Regions from separate parts of the Shewanella woodyi ATCC 51908 genome, predicted to be linked through region 4. Evidence: predicted binding sites of a transcription regulator. Region 4 holds the regulator's gene; each other region holds the start of a gene.
The links. The regulator LexA, encoded in region 4, represses DNA repair genes until DNA is damaged. The targets are predictions, from matches to a motif close to TACTGTATNNNNATACAGTA.
Positions count from the first base shown of each region.

Region 1 (4,174 bases), 590 kb from region 4:
CACAGGTTCTTGGGAGCTAAAGTAGTAGTAAGCACCACCTGACAGCAGTAATACAACAACGATAGCCACGATGGCGAGGGCATTAGCTCCTGCAGACTTTTCCTGCGGCGCGATTCTATCTTCTTGATTGACTTGCATTTAGCATCCTTTGAACGAACGACTTGATGGAATTGGCATTAATAAGGGCTAGTCACCATTGTGCAATAATCAACGCCCTTGTCTAGCTAAGTTGGGCTAATTAAAAAATAATTAACCTAAGGTGTTCATAATTTCAGGTTTTTAGGCCTGTACATACTGCTCACGCTCCCCAAGCCAACGCTGCACTATGCCATCGACATTATCGGGAGCTTGCTCCATCACATGAACGGCTAGCTTTTGAATATGGGGAATGAGTGATTGGTCGCGGATCAGATCGGCAATTTTCATATCTGCCACCCCAGTTTGTTTAGTGCCGAGTACTTCGCCTGGGCCCCTTATCTCAAGATCTTTCTGTGCGATAATAAAGCCATCATTGCTCTGCCTGAGTACACCTAGACGCTTTGTGGCCATCTGAGACAGAGGGGCTTTATACATAAGTAGACAGTGACTGGCGATAGAGCCTCGACCGACACGGCCTCTTAGTTGGTGGAGCTGCGCCAGTCCTAGTCGCTCAGGGTTCTCTATTATCATCAAGCTGGCATTTGGCACATCTACGCCCACTTCGATCACGGTTGTAGCGACCAATAAGTTAAGGTTTCCGGCTTTAAATTCGGCCATGACAGCTTGTTTTTCAGCGGACTTCATTCGGCCATGAACTAAACCTATTTTTAGCTCGGCCAGAGCAATCGAAAGCTCGGCAGCGGTATCTTCCGCTGCTTGACACTCAAGCACTTCAGACTCATCAATAAGGGTGCAGACCCAGTAAACTTGTCTGCCATCATTGGTCACCGCTTGTCTAACACGTTCAATCACTTCGCTGCGGCGAACATCCGATACGGCAACGGTTGTGACTGGTGTGCGTCCCGGTGGCAGCTCATCGATCACTGAGGTATCGAGATCGGCGTAGGCTGTCATCGCTAAGGTGCGGGGGATCGGAGTGGCGGTCATGATCAGCTGATGTGGGTGGAACCCTTGGCTTATCCCTTTCTCTCTGAGCCCCAAACGCTGATGCACTCCGAACCTGTGCTGCTCATCTATGATAATCAGCGCCAGCTTATTGAAGATCACCTTATCTTGGAAAATAGCATGAGTACCGATCACCATATGGGCATCGCCACTTTCTATATCAGCTAAGGATTGAGCTCTTGTTTTGCCCTTAAGTTTTCCCGCTAACCAGCCAACTTTTAGGCCTAACGGTTCAAACCATTGGCTGAAATTAATGGCGTGCTGTTCGGCAAGCAGTTCAGTGGGCGCCATCATGGCAACTTGATAGCCATTTTCGATCGCCTGTAGTGCGGCGAGAGCTGCCACTAAGGTTTTTCCTGATCCCACATCTCCTTGAACAAGACGCATCATGGGTGATGGTTTTTCAAGATCGCGGCAGATATCCGCGCCTACTCTTTGCTGAGCGCCAGTGGGTTTAAAAGGAAGCTCTTTCAGAAAAGGGTTGAGCAGTTGTCCTGTGGCAGGCATAGAGATGGCGTTATCTTGATTACTACGCTGTCTTAGCTTCAACATACTGAGGTTATGGGCCAGTAGTTCCTCTTGAATGAGCCGCTGTTGCGCAGGGTGGTTTCCCTGCTCAAGCTCAAACAGGGCCACGCCAGTGTGGGGGCGATGCAGCAGTTGCAGCGCCTCTTTCAAACTTAAATTATTGGGCTGAAGCTGGGGTGGAAGTAGTTCCTGCAGGCCGCCATTTTCCAGCAGTGACAGGGCCTGATCGGTTAACTTGATCCAGCTGGCTTGTTTTAGTCCCTCGGTTGTTGGATACACAGGGGTTAAGGTATCACTGAGGGCTGCAGAGTCATATTCACTGACCAGCTTGTATTCCGGATGTATGATCTCTGGTTGCTGTTTTCCACGGCGGATCTCACCATAAGCACGGATAAGAGTGCCATTTTGCAGGCCGTTTTTCTGAGCCATGGAGAAGTTAAAAAATCTTAGTACCATTGAGCCAGTATCATCACGCACTGTGCAGGTCATCATGCGTTTGCGGCCTTGAACAATCTGGCTTGATTGGATCACGGCTTCTATGGTGCCGTAGCTTCCGGGATAAAGTGAGGCGATGGGATAGATCTGGGTGCGATCTTCATATCGAAGTGGTAGGTGAAACAGGAGATCTTGTACTGTGTTTATGCCGAGCTTAGCTAAGCGTTCAGCCATTTTTTTGGCAACACCATTAAGTTCAGTGACAGGAACAAGATCGAGTCTATTCAAGGCCTATACCATTTTATTGTTGAGCGTGAACTAAAACTAATGCTCAAACACTGTATTTATATACATATACTATCAGATAAATGGATGATGGCAATCTTAAGCACTTCTTATACTGGTTGGCATTAGTCTGCTTGAGGTTATAGCCAACCTTTCTGTTTGGCAATACGTGCTGCATCAATGCGATTGGAACCATGAAGCTTGCTAGTGGCTTCACTGAGGTAGTTGCGCACAGTGCCTTCGGCGATAAACAGCAGCGCGGCTATCTCTGAGGTGGTTTTACCTTCGCTGGCCAAGCGAAGCGCTTTGCGCTCCTTATCGCTGAGGGGATCATTTTCGCCGACGGCCATAATAGCCAGTTCAGGATCGATAACACGCTTACCTGCCATAACCTGTTTGATCCCCTGTATCAAACTCTCCGAAGGGGCATCTTTGAGCAAGAAGCCACCTGCACCGTACTCGATAGCGCGTTTAATGTATCCGGCTCTGCCAAAGGTGGTGAGAATAATCACCTTGATGGTACTGTTTTGTTGCTGACACCACTGAGCCAACTCCAGTCCGGTAAAGCCAGGCATCTCAATATCGGTTAGCAGTAGATCAAAGGTTTGCGCCTTTAGCAGCGATAGCGCTTGATCGCCATCGCAGGCCTGAATGACCTCAAACTCGCCATCTAAGCTGAGTAAAGCAGCCAGTGCGCCTCTGACCATAGCTTGATCTTCTGCCAGTAATATCCTCATTCGATTAGGTTTCCTTGTTTGGGCAATATTATGCTGAAACGACACTCCTGTGTTAGATCGTAATCTAAACGACCTTGAAATTCAGCTAATCTCTCTCTAATCCCGTTTAATCCGTTGCCCTCAGTGAGCTGCTTAAGCTTGCCGTTATCGATAACCTCTAGGGTGATATCTGTTGCAGATTCACTGAAACAGATGGAGCAGAGGTCGGCCTGACTGTGGCGAATAATATTGTTGCAAAGCTCGGTTAAACTTAAAATAATTTGTGTTTCCACTTTGGAATTTAACTGAGGTACATCGCCCTCTAAACTCACACTTAAGCCCTTGTCACGTAGCGTTTGGCACAGCAGCATGACGCTTGATGTCAGCCCTTTATGTTTATAGCCAGAGACGGTTTGACGTATCTGGCTTAGGCTCTCTCTGGCTATTTGGTTTAACTCCTTGAGCTGCTCCTGCGCTTGAATTTGTTGATTTTTATCCAGCAGTTTCTGGGCTAATTCAGCCTTAAGGGAGATGCTGGAGAGGTTATGGCCCATGATGTCGTGCAGATCTCTGGCGATACGTTCACGCTCTAACATAGCGGCTAACTGACTTATCTCTGATTGGCTTTGCTGCTCTCGGCACTTGGCTTCAACTCGTTTTCGCTCAGCGATACCAAACAGGCCCACGCCCGCGATGAGTAAGCTGCCATAGGTCACAAAATAGTAGTGCTCTATCCCTATATATAAGTTAAGTGCACCGAGGGCGGCTACCAGGGCAAAGAAACAGAAAGTAGCGGTCTTAAGTGGATAGTAGAAACCGATAAAAAAGCCCGCAAAAGTAAACAGGGATAAGGAACCTGTGTTGATTGGCGTAATCAATATACCTAAGGCGATCATCGCCAAGATTGGAATATGAGCCTTGTCTCTTGGGCTACGATATGCCCAAAAGTAGCAGTAGACAAAGGGGATTAAGGTCAGCAGGCTTACTCCAATCTCCCAGATTTGCATATTACCGACGATAATCGGAATCAGGTAGAAAACCAGATTGATCAGGTAGACCCAAGACAGTTTATCTTCGCTGGTTTGAGTCGTTTTTGTTGAGGCGGT
Region 1 covers NC_010506.1:5,562,896-5,567,069, reverse strand. The annotation lists gene SWOO_RS23560 (DUF3014 domain-containing protein) at 1-138, opposite strand, end outside; gene recG (ATP-dependent DNA helicase RecG) at 280-2,355, opposite strand; gene SWOO_RS23550 (response regulator transcription factor) at 2,493-3,089, opposite strand; gene SWOO_RS23545 (sensor histidine kinase) at 3,086-4,174, opposite strand, start outside.
Region 1: the regulator LexA is predicted to act here: its motif matches at 2,404-2,423, upstream of recG (ATP-dependent DNA helicase RecG).

Region 2 (4,174 bases), 2.8 Mb from region 4:
CTCTCTGGCACTATCTCTCTCGATCCTGAAGCAATCCCCTTAGACGTGAAGATAATCCTATTTGGGGATTATCAGACCTATCAACTACTGCAACACTATGATCCTGAGTTCGGAGAGCTCTTTAGGGTTACTGCAGACTTTGAGGACGAGATGCCAAGAACCGATAAATCTGAAGCTCAATATGCCCAGTTTATCTCCAGTATCGTTCACGATAATAAGATGCTGCACTGCGACAGAAATGCCATAAAGCGGATTATCGAGTTTAGTTCACGCCAAGCTGATCACCAAAATAAGTTGTCTCTCCACTCGGCTGACATTGCAAACTTGCTGCGGGAGTCTAACTACTGCGCCCGTGCAGCCAATGCCAATATGATCCGAGTCGGTCATGTTGAACAGGCACTACATAATCATGAGCTTAGGGTTTGTCGCCTCAAAGACAACGTCATGCAGAGCTTTGTTAACGGAACAACGCTGATAAGTACCCAAGATAATGTGGTAGGACAGGTCAATGCTCTCTCGGTGATCAGCACATCCAATCATCAATTTGGTGCACCTAACCGCATTACAGCAACCACAGCATTTGGCGAAGGCAAAGTATTTGATATTGAACGCAAGGTCGATTTAGGTGGCAGCATACACTCAAAAGGAGTGATGATCCTCTCAGCGTATCTGGCATCAATTCTGGGGAAAACAGCAAAGATCCCACTCACAACCCATATCACTTTTGAGCAGTCCTATGGTGGCGTAGATGGCGATAGCGCTAGTATGGCAGAGCTTTGTGCCATTATCTCCGCTTTCTCTGAACTGCCTATTAGGCAAGATATCGCCATTACAGGCTCAATGAATCAGTTTGGTGAAGCTCAGCCTATTGGTGGTGTAAACGAGAAGATAGAGGGTTTCTTCGATGTCTGTGTGATTAAGGGGCGCACTTCCACTCAAGGAGTGATCATTCCGCAATCAAATGTGCAGAACCTGATGTTACGCAGTGATATTGTCGATGCGGTCAAGAAGGGACAATTTAATATCTGGGCCATTGAGCATGTTACCCAAGCTATTGAGATCTTAACAGGATATAGCGCAGGTCTCGCCAATTTACATAGCGGCGTCAATGGCACTACGACTATGGGTCAGCTTGAGCACCCCAGCGATTCCATTTTTGGACTGGCCCAATCTCGCTTAAACCTACTTAGGCTTGATAAGCCTTCACAGCCTGAAGAGTGTAAACATTAGAGGGTTAATTGCAAAAAGTATAAGATCAAAAAAGCCGAAACAGTGATGTTTCGGCTTTTCATTCATTAACTAAGCAGGTTTATGCTTTAAGCTAATGCTTCCTGCAATTGAGGAACGATCTGCTTCTTACGGCTTAATACACCGTCGAGCCAAACTCTGTCATTCTCACATGCTTTACCGTAAGCGCGTTCGATTAAGTTTGAATCATCACTCACCACAAGTAGTTCAGAGCCCTCTTTCATGATATCGGTCAGCAATAAAATCACGCTGTGACGCTCACCTTCTGCTTTCAATGCCGCAATATCGGCTTCAAGCTCAGCTTTAATATCGTCAAACACAGATAGGTCAATGACTTCAAGTTGGCCAATACCGATCTTATTGCCGTTCATATTGAAGTCTTTAAAATCACGCATAACCAGATCACGTGCTGGTGTACCTTCAACGGCAGATTTCACCTTGAACATCTCCATGCCAACAGCTTTGAAATCTTCAATTCCAGCTATCTCAGCCAGTGCTTCAACACACTTAATATCAGCAGTTGTGCAGGTTGGAGATTTGAAGATAACCGTATCGCTTAAGATGGCACACATCATGATACCAGCGATATCTTGTGGGATCTCTACATTGTGGAAATCATACATCATCTTAATAATGGTATTACTGCAACCTACAGGACGGATCCAGCACTCGAGCGGTGTGGATGTAGTCAGGTCGCCTAATTTATGATGGTCGACAATACCAACAATCGTTGCTTCAGCAATATCGTCCGGAGCCTGAGTTAGCTCAGAGTGATCGACGATATAAACCTCTTCACCAGCATAGCTTGTTTTAAACTCTGGTGCTTCAAAACCAAACTTCTCTAAAATAAACGCTGTTTCAGGTGACAACTCACCTAAACGAGCCGCGATCGCAGCTTCACCGATCTGATTTTTCAGGTAAGCAAGTGCAATTGCACCACAAATTGAATCTGAATCTGGGATCTTATGGCCCACAACATAAACTGACATTGATAACTCTCCTATTATTCAGCTTTATTCTACCAAATTCATTTGGTTTGAAAACGATTAACTGTAAAGAACTGCGCAATGTCGCATCTTACCGCTTGATTAATCCCTAATTCCTGAAAAAGATTGCCAGTGTAAAGATTACTGCTAAACTAATACTGTATAAAAACACAGTTCACGGTAAATTATCACCTATGAAACTTATCACCATCTCTGCCAGCGCAGGTATTACAGGTTTCGAAAGCCCAGCAGCAGACTATAAACAACTTGAATTAAGTTTAGATGAATTGCTAGTTGAGCACCCTAGCGCCACCTTTCTCGCTCGGGCTAACGGAAGCTCAATGCAAGGTGTTGGAATATTTGATGGAGATATTCTGATTGTTGACAGGCATGTCACCGTCACCAACCAGGACATCATTGTTGCAAACTATAATGGCTCTTTTGTCTGCAAAATAATTGATACCAAAAGAAAGTTACTACTCTCAGCTAACGAAGAACATCAAGTTGTCACCATACATGAATATGATCAGTTTTCTGTAGAGGGAGTTGTGATCCGCTCAATACGCTGTCACAGAGCAAGTCCACTGTTTACTGGTGGAGGCTCTAACCGATGCCACTTATGATGAATTTTTTTAACCCCGCCCATATACTGAAACAGAGATAACCATGTTTGCACTCGTCGATGCCAACTCCTTTTATTGCAGTGCTGAGCAAGTTTTCAGGCCAGAGTGGAGAGGACGTCCCATTATTGTGCTTTCCAATAATGACGGTTGCATCGTTGCAGCTAATCGTCAAGCCGTTGAGTCCGGGATCCCCAAGTTTGAACCTTACTTTAAGATAAAAGCTCAATGTGAACGCTTAGGGGTTATTGCACTGAGCTCAAACTACGAGCTCTATGGCTCCCTCTCGGTCAGGTTAATGGAGGTGATTGGACGATTTGCTCCAGAGCAACATATCTACAGCATAGATGAGTCCTTTCTCTCTTTTGAGCGTAGCTACCCCGCTATTCCCTGTTTAATAGAACATGGACATAAGATCAGACGCGCAGTTTGGAAGGAGACTCGCTTGCCTGTTAGCGTTGGGATTGGCTCCACCTTAACCTTGGCAAAAGCCGCTAATCATGCTGCTAAAAAACAGGAGGGATACCAAGGTGTCTGCGTAATGGATAACCCATTCCAACAAAAAGAGATCCTACTTAAGATGCTCCCTTCAGATGTATGGGGGATCGGACGACGTCTGGCTAAACAGCTTGATATGATGGGAGTAAAAAATGCCTATGAGCTATCACAGATGGCACCTAGCCTAGTGAAAAAGCAGTTTAATACAGAGGTTGAGCGTACCGTTCGCGAGCTTAACGGGGAGATCTGTAAAGGTTGGGATCAAGTCAGAGCTGATAAACAGCAGATCTTCTCCACTCGAAGTGTAGGAAACAGGATCACCGATCTTAACGCTTTGCAGCAAGCCCTAAGCACACATATTGGCATCGCCACCAGCAATGCAAGAGCCCAAGGCTCTTTGTGCTCAGTATTACTCGTTTTTGCCTCCAGCTCCCCTTTTGACTCTAAACCATCAAGCTTTAAACACACACAGCGTTTCGCCTATCCCACCAATGACACAGGGGAACTCACACGAGTAGCCAACCAAGTGGCTGCAGAAAAGTTTCGCTCAGGTGTACGCTACTATAAAATTGGCGTGGGTTTAATCGACCTCGTCAATGAGAAGCATCTGCAGCAAGACCTCTTTGCACCAACTGTCGATCCCGCTTTAATGAAAGTCTATGACAGCCTAAACCTAAAATATGGCCCAGACTCTCTCTTTATGGCCGCACAAGGAAGCTCTCCTACATGGGGCATGAAACGGCAATATCTGACTCCCCAATACACCACATGCTGGAACGATCTGCCTAAAGTTCAATGTTAGTTAAAAGCTCAGTGCTAAAC
Region 2 covers NC_010506.1:3,009,937-3,014,110, forward strand. The annotation lists gene SWOO_RS12605 (Lon protease family protein) at 1-1,230, shown strand, start outside; gene SWOO_RS12610 (manganese-dependent inorganic pyrophosphatase) at 1,317-2,237, opposite strand; gene SWOO_RS12615 (LexA family protein) at 2,429-2,857, shown strand; gene SWOO_RS12620 (Y-family DNA polymerase) at 2,901-4,154, shown strand.
Region 2: the regulator LexA is predicted to act here: its motif matches at 2,391-2,410, upstream of SWOO_RS12615 (LexA family protein).

Region 3 (4,174 bases), 1.8 Mb from region 4:
TGACTGAGTGCAGCCATCTTACGCAAAAAATTAAAAACACTTTTCACTATAAACAGTTAGTTAGCTCTTCACTCTAATTTTAGTTCTGATAGATTAATACCTTAAAAAAATAATAACATTAAGGTTTTCTCTTATGCGGCAGCTAAAAACTTCCCTGAGCCTTCAGCTCGTCTTCTCAATTGTCGGTGCGTTAGCCATCTTACTTACTCTGATCTCCGTTTTTCTTGTTAAAGGCGAGAGTGAGCGAACTCGAGCGCAAATTGATAGGGATCTCGCTTCCTTAGTGCAGTTTAAATCTAATGAGGTGGAGAGCTATTTTATCGAGAAAGCGAAAGTGATCGACTCGGTGTTTGCCTCTCCTCAAGTACAGAATTGGTTCACTGAGTATGATAAACGCTTAAGCAACATAAACAGCGACATAGAGTATGAGCGAGTTATCCAATATTTTAAGCATTTTTCAGACAGCGATAGTGATATCAAGTCTGTTTTCTTCGGCTCTGCCAACACCTATGAATATTTCGACTTGAACGGTCGTTATAACGATGCGAACTATTTTACCAATAAGCGTCCTTGGTGGCAGGAGGGGATAGATAAAGATGGCATGTATGTGACAGATCCTGCCGTTGATGCAAATGATGGCTCAATCTCAGCCACAGTAAAATCTGTGATTCGAAATCGTAGTGGAGAGTTTATCGGCATAGGCGGCATGGATATCTTAATCGATACCATAGGTTCTGAGCTGTTAGCTGCAATGAAATATCAACACAAAGGTGAGGCCTTTTTAGTCACAAACTCTGGCCAACTGGTCTATTTCCCTGGATTTAATCAAGAGTTTCAGCCTGGCTCGGAAGCGGGAAAAGTTGATAGTTATTTTAATGACACTCAAGGGTTTTCTGAGTTAAGTCGTATGATGAAAGCTAATCATCAAGGTGTTGCTGAAGTGACCTTTAAGGGCGTAGAGCAGAGGGTGAGTTATATCAGTGTCGGTGGTGATTATCCTCAGCAAAAGTGGCACCTAGCCTTTATGTTACCTGTGGAGGTGATTGAAGCGCCGGTCAACGATGCGGTTATCAATGCTATCTGGTTTGCCGTTATCAGTATGCTGCTGGTCGGCTTTACTGTGTGGATGATGTTGCTTCCTTTCAGGCGTCAAATTACTCGTTTACTTGAGGCGATGGAGGATATCGCTGAGGGAGAGGGGGACCTTTCAAAGCGGATCCATATGGAGCGGGAGGATGAGCTGGGTAAATTAGGAGATGCGTTTAATCGTTTTGCCTCCAAAGTACAGTTAATGTTAGAGCAGAGCCGTGAGCTGACTCAGAGAGTGGATAGTGGGATCACTGGCGCCGTTAATGTTTGTGAGCAGACGCTGCAATCGGTCGCACAACAAAAGCAGGAGATAGCTTCAGTTGCGACGGCGGCCACAGAGCTGGCCCACACCTCTCAGGAGATGGCAAACAGTGCTCAACGTGCCAGTGAGTTTTCTGAAAAGGCGCAGAGTCAATCCCAAGATGGTATGGCCATTGTCACTAAGGCAAATGATGGGATGCAGTGTCTTTCAGCGAAAGTGATTGAAGCGGCTAAAGTGGTTCGTCATCTGCGTACCAGCTCGGAGCAGATTGGTGAGGTGTTGAGTGTGATCCGAGGCATTGCTGAGCAAACTAACCTATTAGCGCTTAATGCTGCTATTGAGGCTGCCCGAGCGGGTGAGCAGGGAAGAGGATTTGCTGTTGTGGCAGATGAAGTCAGAACGTTGGCCTCTCGTACACAAGACTCGACAGCCAACATTCAGGATATCATTCAGACTCTTCAACAGGGCGCGCTTCAGGCTGAGCAGGTGATGGAGGAGGGAGTTGAGCAAGCAAACCTTGGCAAGGAGCTGACGACCCAAGTTGAAACGGCGCTAAGTGGAATAACCGATGCGATTGTGGAGATCCAACATCAAACTGTTGAGATAACATCAGCGATTGGCCAACAGGCTGTAGTGGCTGAAGAGGTGGCCTGTAATGTTGAGAATGTTAGAGGCTTATCTGATGACTCTCTCACCTCTAGCCAAGACCTATCTGCAAGTTTGATTGAGTTTCAAGAGATGACTAAAGCGCTCTCAAAGAGTATTCAACAGTTTAAAATCTAAAATTAGATCCACTTAGTTGTTTCAATGCCAGTCAGGTGATGACTGGCATTTTTATTTGCAAAATAGCCCTTAAGGTTTCATTTTTATTGGACACTGTTTTTATATACAGTATAGTGTGTGGGAGTCATTTATTTAGAAGAGTGTTGAAAAACATTTTGCGAAAAATCATCCATATTGATATGGACTGCTATTTTGCAGCAGTTGAGATGCGAGACTTTCCTGAGCTGAGGGGCAAACCTATAGCTGTGGGAGGGAGGAGTGATCGCCGCGGTGTGATAAGTACTTGTAACTATGAAGCTCGTGCTTTTGGGGTTCGCTCGGCAATGGCATCGGGTTATGCATTAAAACTGTGTCCCGACCTTATTCTCGTTCCGGGTCGTATGTCTGTTTATAAAGAGGTATCCGCTCAAATTCGAGATATTTTTGCCCGTTATACCGATCTGATAGAGCCGCTTTCTCTCGATGAAGCTTACCTAGATGTCACCGAATGTAAGCAATGTCAGGGTTCGGCAACCTTGATTGCCCAAGCGATAAGGCAAGAGATATTTGAGGTGACAGGGCTAACGGCATCAGCGGGGATAGCGCCTGTTAAGTTTCTCGCTAAGGTCGCTTCCGATTTAAACAAGCCTAACGGGCAATACGTGATCACACCGGATATGATCTCCTCATTTATAACCACACTTCCCCTGACTAAGATCCCTGGAGTGGGCAAAGTCACCGGCAAGAAGCTTGAAGATATTGGACTGACAACCTGTGGTGAGTTACAAGCTTACCCAAAATCTGAGCTTATCGAACGATTTGGAAAATTTGGCAAAATATTGATAGAAAGAGCGCAAGGTATAGATGAGCGAGCTATCTCGCCCCACAGAGAACGAAAGTCAGTTGGCGTTGAGACAACGTTAGCTAAAGATATTTACACTCTTGAACAGTGTCATGGCGTTATGCCTCAGTTGATTCAGGAGCTAGGTGCTCGGATGAGTCGCAGTGCCAAAGGCAGAAGTATTAATAAACAGGTGGTTAAGCTTAAGTTTAATGACTTTAAACAGACCACAATAGAACATAGATCCGATGAGATGTCGGTGAAGTTATTTTATGAACTACTCGCTCAATCACTCGAACGCCAGCAGGGGAGAGGGATACGCTTGTTAGGTGTGTCAGTAGGCTTGGCCTGTCAGGCTGATAGTAACACTGCCAAAGATAATCAAGTGAGAGAGTCGCAGCTGGACTTAGGTTTTTAAAAGAAGGCCCTAGGTACTAGGTCGAATTCCTAGAACCTAGAACCTAGAACCTAGGAACTCGACATCTTGTTTATGCTTTCTCTGGAATACGTTCCAGTACCGCTAACAGCAGTTTGTAATATTGCTCAACGGTTTCAATCAATACCTTCTCATCTGGGCTGTGAGGGTAGCGAATAGTTGGACCGATAGAGACCATGTCCATCTCAGGATATGGCTTCTTGAACAGACCACACTCAAGCCCTGCATGGATGACCATGATAACAGGCTCTTTGTTATAGATACTGTCGTAGGTTTCACGCACAAGGGCCATAACTGGCGAGCTATTGTCTGGCTTCCAACCTGGGTAAGCACCACTAAACTCAATTTCGGCGCCTGCTAAGTTCGTTAGTGAGGTTAAAACGGTTTCTACATCCTGACGACCTGAGTCGATAAGAGAGCGTATTAAGCAAAGTACTTCAACACTTTCAGTTTCAGTGCTGATCACACCAACATTGAGGGATGTTTCTGTTACGCCTTCAACTTCATCACTCATGCGGATCACCCCATTAGGGCAAGCATTAAGTAGGTCGATGAGGGTGTTTTGAGCGTCTTCGCTCATCACTTGTGTAGCAGCTGGAACTTCTGCTAGTTCGAACAGCATGCCAGGGTCGGCAATGGCTAGCTCCTCTCTTACTAATGCTTGAAATGTCTGAGTAAGCTCTTCAAGTTTTGAGACATTCTCTGCTGGTAGCATAAAGCTGACGCTGGCTTCTCGTGGAATAGCGTTGCGCAGTGAGCCACCGCTGAAATTGGTCAGCTCAAG
Region 3 covers NC_010506.1:4,398,500-4,402,673, reverse strand. The annotation lists gene SWOO_RS18545 (methyl-accepting chemotaxis protein) at 134-2,134, shown strand; gene dinB (DNA polymerase IV) at 2,290-3,372, shown strand; gene SWOO_RS18535 (aminoacyl-histidine dipeptidase) at 3,443-4,174, opposite strand, start outside.
Region 3: the regulator LexA is predicted to act here: its motif matches at 2,226-2,245, upstream of dinB (DNA polymerase IV).

Region 4 (4,174 bases):
CGTCCGGTTCTTGAACGTCCACCTTCGGTGAAGTACTCGACCGAGTAACCTTTAGTGAAAAGTTGATCCAGATATTCGCGAAACACAGCGGTATACAGTTTATTACCTCTGAAACTACGGCGAATAAAGAAGGCACCACCACGGCGGAACATAGGGCCTGCAGGCCAGAAATTCAGGTTGATCCCCGCTGCAATGTGAGGCGGAACCATACCTTGGTAATAGAGAATATAGGAGAGCAGCAGATAATCCATATGGCTTCTGTGACAAGGCACGTAGATGATCTCATGGCCATCATGGTGTAGCTGACGGATCTGTTCAGCTCCCTTAATATTGATACCTTTGTAAAGCTTATTCCACAACCAGGTCAGGAAGCGCTCAGCAATACGCACTAAGCTGTCTGAGTAATCCGCAGCAATCTCATCCAGATACTCCATCGCCTTCGCTCTGGCTTCAACCTCTGAAATCTTCTTGCTCGTCGCCTCCTCCTGAATCGCTCTCTTTAAACTTTCTGAGTTAATCAAGGCATGGAAAAGGGCCTGCCTCTTAGGTAAAACTGGGCCTGTCATCACCTTTCGCTGACGGCTAAAGTGCACTCGGGCTACGCGGGCAAGTTTATGTGCGATACGCTTATCAGTGCCATGCTCATCGGCCATATAACGTATCGAGACCGAATTGGAGAATTGAACAAAGTTATGTCGGCCTAAAAATAGGATCATCAAACATTTACGCAACCAAGTTGGATTCTCACGCTCAAGCACAGCGGCTTTCATCGTGTCATCCTCTTTACCTGGCGTTCTTCCCCAATAGAGACTCACAGGTACCAGTTGAATATCGAGATCTGGACTCTCTTTATGTGCCTTTAACAGATCCATAAAGCTACTTAGGAAGAACTCATTACTCTCCCTTTTCCCCATAAGAGGCTTAGCCCCCTCTAGGCATACCACTCTAGGCGTTGACCGCCCTTCAACCTCTAATGGCTCATAAGGGCTAGGTAAACCTAGCTCTCCCGTGATCTCACTGAGAGCTGCGATGTCACTGAGAGATTCAGTCTTCATCACATAAACGAGCGGTTTCTCAGGATCTAGATTTAGATCCTTAAACGGTTCTTGCGGCACAACAATAGTATGCACCAACTTTTTCTGAAGCCAGCGCAGTGATTTAAACCAAAGGGAGTCTTGTTTGGACATTATTCTTATGCAATGTGTTTAATTTAATAACTGCATAGAGTACCAGATTTTGAATAATTCCACCAAATTAGCTCAAGCCTTAGATAACCGCTGCTATCAGAGAGAAAAACAGAGCTTAAATAGTACAGATAAGAAAAACAGATAAAATTTGGTTAATACTTGCACTGATCAAAATACTGTATATACTGACAGTTACTGTATAGAAAGACAGGATTGATAATGAGACCTTTAACACCACGACAAGCTGAAATTCTTGAACTAATTAAATGCAATATTGCCGAAACAGGCATGCCTCCAACCCGTGCAGAAATTGCTAAACGTTTAGGTTTTAAAAGCGCCAACGCTGCTGAGGAACACCTAAAGGCTCTAGCTAAAAAGGGCTGTATTGAGATCATTCCTGGTACATCTCGTGGTATTAGGTTAGCTCAAACAGAGGAGCTTGAAGAGCAAGGCTTACCTTTGATAGGCCAAGTTGCAGCTGGGGAGCCTATCCTAGCTCAAGAGCATGTTGAACAGCATTATCAAGTTGATCCAAATATGTTCCATCCAAGTGCCGACTTTCTACTTAGGGTACGTGGCGACAGCATGAAAGATATCGGTATTCTCGAAGGAGATCTTCTGGCTGTCCATAAGGCTGAGCAAGCAAGAAACGGTCAGGTTGTCGTTGCCCGTGTTGAAGATGATGTAACAGTTAAACGCTTCGAGAAAAAAGGCAGTACTGTTTACCTTCATGCAGAAAATGAAGATTACAGTCCTATAGTCGTTGATCTAACTAACCAAAGCCTAAGTATTGAAGGATTGGCTGTCGGTGTTATTCGCAATGGAGATTGGCAATGAACACATTAATCGGCAATGGCCCAAGACATCCTGGACTTTGGATAGATCACCAGACTCATTACTCCAGCCAGCTACAAAGCAGTACTATCTCCTCTGTAGCCAGCTCTACACAAGGGCGTGAAGAGTTAAAACAGGTGAGCTCACAGCTTGCCACATTAAGCCAGCAGGGACAGTGGATAGTGTTAATCAGCCCACCGAATATAGGCTACAAGAAGCTGCTAGCAGAAGCCGGTGTTAGAATGAACCGCGTACTTTTGGTACATGCAAAAGATGAAGTGGAAACCCTCTGGGCAATGGAAAAAGCACTGACAAGTGGCACCTCTAGCGCAGTGCTCTGTTGGACTCAATCGTTAGATGCACGTGATAGCCGCCGTCTTCAAATTGTTGCTAAAAGTGCTAGAGCGTTGGGCGTTGTTATTGAGGATGCAAATTCAAGCTCTCAGGTAAATACCCATAACCCTATTATCGACTCAGCTTTGCAACCAAGTTTATTTTCATCCGTTCACTAATCTCTCCCCCTATCTTCTTAAGCCCCTTTTATGGGGCTTTTTTGCGAATAGCACTTTCAAAAAACATCTGAATATCCAGCATATCTAAAGAGTTTCAAGCTTATATAAAGGGCTTTGAAACCCATACACCATGAGGTTTTTAGTGACTAAAAAGAAAATGACTATCTCTTCATCAATACCTAGGATTGAAAAATTTAACAATATCGAAACCTGCTAAATACCTATATGAAATGGCATTATTAATTTAAAAATAAAGAAAAAGTGATCTTGATCAATATTTCAACACACAGTAAGTTAGAAACATAACAACGATAATTTGTTATATCCAAAGCGATTTAGTCGTCTGCAAAGTAAATCAATTCCCAGTGATATAACTGCATTGTTTACCTAGCGGAAATCGAAACAGATATATTCTGTAGTAGGTACAGATGTGGTTAACTTCAGCAGCAAAAAAGACTGCTACTTTCACAATAATAAGTAAAACCGCTAGCGTACTTTGATGTCATCGTTGCTTTTTTGGGAACTGAAGAGTTTGCATAGAGCAGAGACTTACTGTGTGACTCTTCTTTGTCTTATATTTTGGCAGAGGAGAAGTCTAGTGAAGAAAGCGCTGTATTGTTTTCTGGCGTTGCTGTTTACGCCACCCATGTTGGCATCAGAGATGCCCTTGAATATGACTCAAGGGGTTACGGAGATCAGTGGTCAGGTGTACAACCTGCACATGATCATCCTATATATCTGTTGTGCCATCGGAATCTTGGTCTTTGGTGTGATGATCTATTCCATGATCAATCACAGAAAATCCAAAGGTGCGATTGCGGCTAATTTTCACGAAAGTACAAAGGTTGAGATAGCTTGGACCGTTGTGCCTTTTATCATACTTATTTTAATGGCAATACCCGCCACTAAAACCCTGATCGCAATGGAAGATCCTTCCGATGCCGATATCACAATTAAAGTTACCGGCTCTCAATGGAAATGGCATTACAGCTATTTTGATGAAGATATCGAATTTTACAGCTTACTCTCCACTCCCAGAGAACAGATCGATGGCACAGAGGCAAAAGGAGAGAACTATCTCCTTGAGGTTGATAACCCCTTAGTTCTTCCAATCAACAAGAAAGTGCGTTTTCTTATGACTTCAGAAGATGTCATCCATTCGTGGTGGGTGCCCGCTTTCGCTGTTAAAAAAGATGCCAATCCAGGATTCATTAATGAAGCTTGGACACGTATAGACAAAACAGGAACTTACCGAGGCCAATGTGCTGAGTTATGTGGCAAAGACCATGGCTTTATGCCAATTGTGGTCGAAGCAGTTTCTGAAGCAGATTTCGATACTTGGTTAGTTGAGCAGAAGAGTAAAGCAAGCTCTGCTGCCGCAGAAGCCCAAGCAGCATTGAGTAAAACCTTGAGTATGGATGAACTAATGACTCAAGGAGAACAGGTATACATGGCAAACTGCGCTGCATGTCACCAACCGAACGGTGCGGGTCTTCCTGGGGTGTTTCCCTCTCTTATTGGCAGTCCTCTGATTAAAGGCGCTGTCGCAGGTCATGTTGATATTGTTTTAAATGGTAAGACTGGCACTGCAATGCAAGCCTTCGCTAAGCAGTTAACTGCAACAGAAATTGCGGCTGTGGT
Region 4 covers NC_010506.1:215,527-219,700, reverse strand. The annotation lists gene plsB (glycerol-3-phosphate 1-O-acyltransferase PlsB) at 1-1,187, opposite strand, end outside; gene lexA (transcriptional repressor LexA) at 1,407-2,024, shown strand; gene SWOO_RS00920 (cell division inhibitor SulA) at 2,021-2,533, shown strand; gene coxB (cytochrome c oxidase subunit II) at 3,132-4,174, shown strand, end outside.